One region of the Pseudoneobacillus rhizolycopersici genome, then DNA from elsewhere that is predicted to be linked to it. Evidence: riboswitches for the same ligand, from Rfam matches in the RefSeq annotation. Region 1 holds a riboswitch; the other holds the start of a gene.
What was found. A riboswitch is a leader RNA that binds a small molecule or an ion and turns the genes downstream of it on or off. The one in region 1 is predicted to bind cyclic di-GMP.
Positions count from the first base shown of each region.

Region 2: it holds a riboswitch for cyclic di-GMP, as region 1 does, so the genes downstream of both, ACX9YW_RS18385 (GGDEF domain-containing protein) here and sinI (DNA-binding anti-repressor SinI) in region 1, are expected to answer to the same signal.

Region 1 covers NZ_JBTOOE010000009.1:89,876-92,079, forward strand. Annotated here, with positions in the region: gene galE (UDP-glucose 4-epimerase GalE) at 1-337, opposite strand, end outside; gene ACX9YW_RS11545 (helix-turn-helix domain-containing protein) at 554-883, shown strand; gene sinI (DNA-binding anti-repressor SinI) at 936-1,082, opposite strand; cyclic di-GMP riboswitch class I at 1,114-1,209, opposite strand; gene ACX9YW_RS11555 (DUF5658 family protein) at 1,481-1,783, opposite strand; gene ACX9YW_RS11560 (TVP38/TMEM64 family protein) at 1,815-2,204, opposite strand, start outside.
Region 2 covers NZ_JBTOOE010000022.1:53,795-55,998, forward strand. Annotated here, with positions in the region: gene ACX9YW_RS18380 (EAL domain-containing protein) at 1-577, shown strand, start outside; cyclic di-GMP riboswitch class I at 594-679, shown strand; gene ACX9YW_RS18385 (GGDEF domain-containing protein) at 753-1,589, shown strand; gene ACX9YW_RS18390 (GyrI-like domain-containing protein) at 1,725-2,198, opposite strand.

The DNA.
Region 1 (2,204 bases):
GCTTCATCACATCGCAAAGAACTAACGTTCCTGTAATATTATTATGATAATAATGAAGTGGAATGGATACTGACTCTCCCACAGCCTTCAATCCAGCAAAGTGAATAACCGCTTCGATTGAGTGATTTTGAAAAACCTTCTCCACCTCTTCGCGATTCAGCAGATCGGCTTGGTAAAACGCAAAATCCTTTCCGGTAATTTCCTTCACTCTTATTAATGACTCTATCTTACTATTTGAAAAGTTATCCAAAACAACTAAATCAAAACCCGCATTAAGCAATTCCACACAAGTATGGCTACCAATATAACCGGCACCACCCGTAACCAAAATTGACATCATCCAACAACTCCTACCCTAAACTCCTACCAACTATCATTATACCCAAAATGGATAATCAATGGAAGAATACTTTAGCGCTTTAAAGGATGTGGGGACTGTCCCCACATCCTTTAAAGCGCTAAAGTTTGTGAATGTTTTGAAAATGGATAATATGAAATTATTTCGTTTTCTGATATAATAGGAAAAAGTAAATGTTAAAGTGAGTGAAGCTCTATGATTGGTGAACGTATTAAGCAACTTCGAGTCGAAAAGAAGATGTCCCTTTCCGAGCTAGCCGAGAAAGCAGGGGTCGCTAAATCGTATTTAAGTGCGATTGAACGAAACTTACAATCTAATCCGTCTATTCAGTTTTTAGAGAAGGTATCCAGCGTTCTTGAGGTTTCTGTGGATTACCTCATAAACGATTCGATAGAGAGAGAAGATTTAGATTCTGATTGGCTAAAGCTTGTCCAAGAGGCAATGGAATCGGGGATATCCAAGAACCAGTTCCGCGAATTCTTGGAATTTAATAAATGGAGAATAACCCAGTCCAAAAATGAATAAATTAAAAAAGAGTATTTCCATCACTTCAGAAATACTCTTTATTATTTGTTATTCATTTTTCTAACAATAGCTCCTTTACTTCATTTTGGTGAAAAAAGTCTCGAATAGTAGCTAATTCGATCCCGAGTCTTTTGGCTTCCATAATTAGTTCTAACCATTCCTTATCTAATTCTTGTGCCCAACTTGTTCTACTTTTCACTTTATCTCCCCCAAAATACGTTAAAAGTACCTCAGGTAATCCAGCCATCATCGTAGTGTCGTTTCGACAGTACCTTAGATCTGTGACTTTGCGTCCCTACTTTTCAATAGGTTTGCCCTTTTCTGACTTAAGCCATAAGTATTAGCGATAAGGTAATTATATCTAGTTCTTCTTGATTAGCATGTCGTTTATTGTAATAGGTCTAAAGTTTGTTTTATCATATTTCCGACATTTTCTTCCATATATTTATCTATTTTCCACCTAGTAATCAATTTTATTAAAATTCGGAAAATTTAACTGTCGTGATTTTAGCGAAAGCGCTATCATTTTGTCGATATTTCTTGGTAAAAAATGGGCATGTCCACTATTCGATTCTAAAATGGGGTTTTAACACCGTTTTACATATTAATGACTAGGGCAATCCAATACGAATGTTTAAGGCAAACTAACGTATATATAATAGAAGAAACTAGTAGTAAACTTTTAAGGACAACAGACTTTGGCTCTTTTATAAGGAAGTAAATGATTAGCAACAAAAACGACAATGATAACTTTACACCGATAAATAATAATGGATCCACTTCGTATAAATAATTCATTATTGGGTTCAACTCTTCGATATTTCCAGTGATAAGACCTACATAAGTCACGAATCCATCAAATACATTAATAAATGCTAGATACATAAATAAGTAAAACACAAATTCGCATCCTTTCCTTCTATTAGCGTTTTCAAGGCTGAACAATTTGTTGATCTGCTAGTTGATTTTGTTTCATCCTACGGCCAATCAGAATAGCAATGCTCAAAAAGTAAGTCGCATAAATCACGATAGATATCCATTTTTGATTCCCAATAAGGCTGCCTGCTATCGTAAAGATGAAGATTGCAGGCAGTTTTCCTAATAAGGAAGCCCCTAAAAAAACCTGCCATTTTACTTTACTGACTCCCGAAACAATATTGACAATTGGGGATGGAATAACAGGAATAGCACGTGCAATGAGAATGCCAAGGAAAGCATTGTTCTCAAACATTCCTTCATAGTCTTGCAGTTTTGGATATTTTTGAAGATAACCTTGCATCCATTCTTGAAAACCGAACCGAGCTAATAGGAACATCACCAT
Region 2 (2,204 bases), on a different contig from region 1:
AGTCGAAAAGATGGGACAATTAAAATTACTTCAGAAAGAACATTGCCTACTTTCTCAAGGTTATTTATTTAGTCGTCCAGTTCCAGTTGAAGAATTTGAACCTCTAATGCAGCAAAAAGTCCTACAACCAATCGATCCATTATTAAAAGAAAAGCAAAGAAAAAGAAAACACTTTCGAGTAAGTTTCCCTTATCCACTTGAAGCAGAAATGACACTTCTCTCTATTGGAGGTAAAACATTGCATTTAGGAAAGGCAAAAGTTTTAATATACGATATGAGTATCGGTGGGCTTCGCTTTCTTTCTACCTTGAAACTGCCAGTTAGGGGCGATATGACCCTTCGGTTTTCTACAGAAATTCTCCATAAAACCATTGAAGTAATGGGGCGTATTGTTTGGAAAGAAGAAGACAATGAGGACATTACTGAATATGGTATTGAATTTATGATTGGAGAGCATGAATCGACATATATTAACGGAATTCTTAATAGTTTTGCAGTCTTAATGAATAATAATATTGGGCCGGCTACCTATAAAATGGTGACAGAAAATAATTATGAATATTTTCAAAGAAAATAGATTTTTAAACGGTATAATAATGAAAAGGCAAATTTATCGAAAGATGAAGACGCAAAACTAGAGGGGCTAAGATCCTTAGGATGATGCCAGCCAGTTTCCGATGATTTAAAGTAGACTAATCGGACTGATTAGTCTTTTTTTATAGAAAAAAATACGTTCGTAAGAGGTAAAAAGATTGATTCGTAAAATATTATATTTGTTGGTAATGGTAGTTATTTCAATTTTGCCTATCATTATTCATGTCCATTTGAGTGAAGAAATGCGACGGCTATCAACATTTGTTTGGTCCATTTATTTGATTCCTAATATATTGATAGTCATTATGTATCCAAAATGGAAGGTCGCTGTTGGAGTTGCCTGTTTCTATAGTCTTTTAAAATATGGGACGTATTTTTGGGGTGAAGGCTTTTCAAGTAGTATTGAGTTGATTGCTTTGTTTTTGGAGTCCTTAATGAATGGAGCGATTCTGCTAACGGTTACTCATTTTCGTATGGAGCATATCAGGGTATTGAAGAAGATGCAAAAACTAGTCATCATCGATTCGTTGACTGGATTATACAATCGAAGGTATTTCGACTTAATTCTTGAAAAAGTGATTCCGTATAGTCAAAGAGAAAATAGTCCCTTGATCCTTATTATGTTGGATATTGACTATTTTAAAAAGGTAAATGACCATCATGGCCATCAATGTGGTGACGAGGTCTTAAAACAGATTTCAAACATCATTAAAACTAATGTTAGAAGTTCTGATGCGTATGTTCGGTTTGGGGGCGAGGAATTTGCTATTGTTTTGCCAAACACAGAAGTAGGCGAAGGAATAAGATTAGCAGAAAACATCCGTAAAGAGGTTGAACAATCATCATTTACGTATAAAAATGAAAGAATATCTATCACGATTAGTATGGGTTTATCCAAATACCAAGGAGAAATCGTCCAAGAATTTATCGGAAAAGCCGACAAAGCCCTATACAAAGCCAAAGAAAATGGCCGAAACCAAGTAATCGTTACGTGATGGGATGGGAATAGGGGGACGATTTGAGAATGATGGGTAATTATGGCAGTAGGAAGAGCTCAAAATGTCCAATAGAGGGCTTCTATTGGACAAATGGTGGCTTCATAGGTGGTTGGTGCCAGGCACCACGTTAAGCTATTTTATGATAGGAAAATATAAATCAAATTCCGACTGTGCTGATGTGGGGTTATATCTTTTATCATAGCGTTCGAACCAGAAGGCTGTATGGTCAATGGTATAACCTGATTCTACTATGGTTTTGCGAGCGTTGTTAATTGTTTCTCCTAGATTCTCCGTTAATCCTTTATGTGTGAAGACTGCATAGGTAGCAGCAGGGATGGTCAGAACCATCATTCCTGCTGGAACATTGGTCGTTTCGGACACTTCAACTGCGGTATAGTAAGTAAAATCGCTTGGACGATCGTTGGTTAATCCAATTGATACCTGAGGGTTTACGATTGCCGATATTTCTGGAATACGGCTTACAAATTTACCCCATAATGGTCCGATTTGTGATAGTTCACTGTATGGACCAGATAGTTCCATACCAACCACTTTAAATTCTTCTTTTGATACGAGTTGGAAACCTAAATGATTACTAGTTAACATGATATC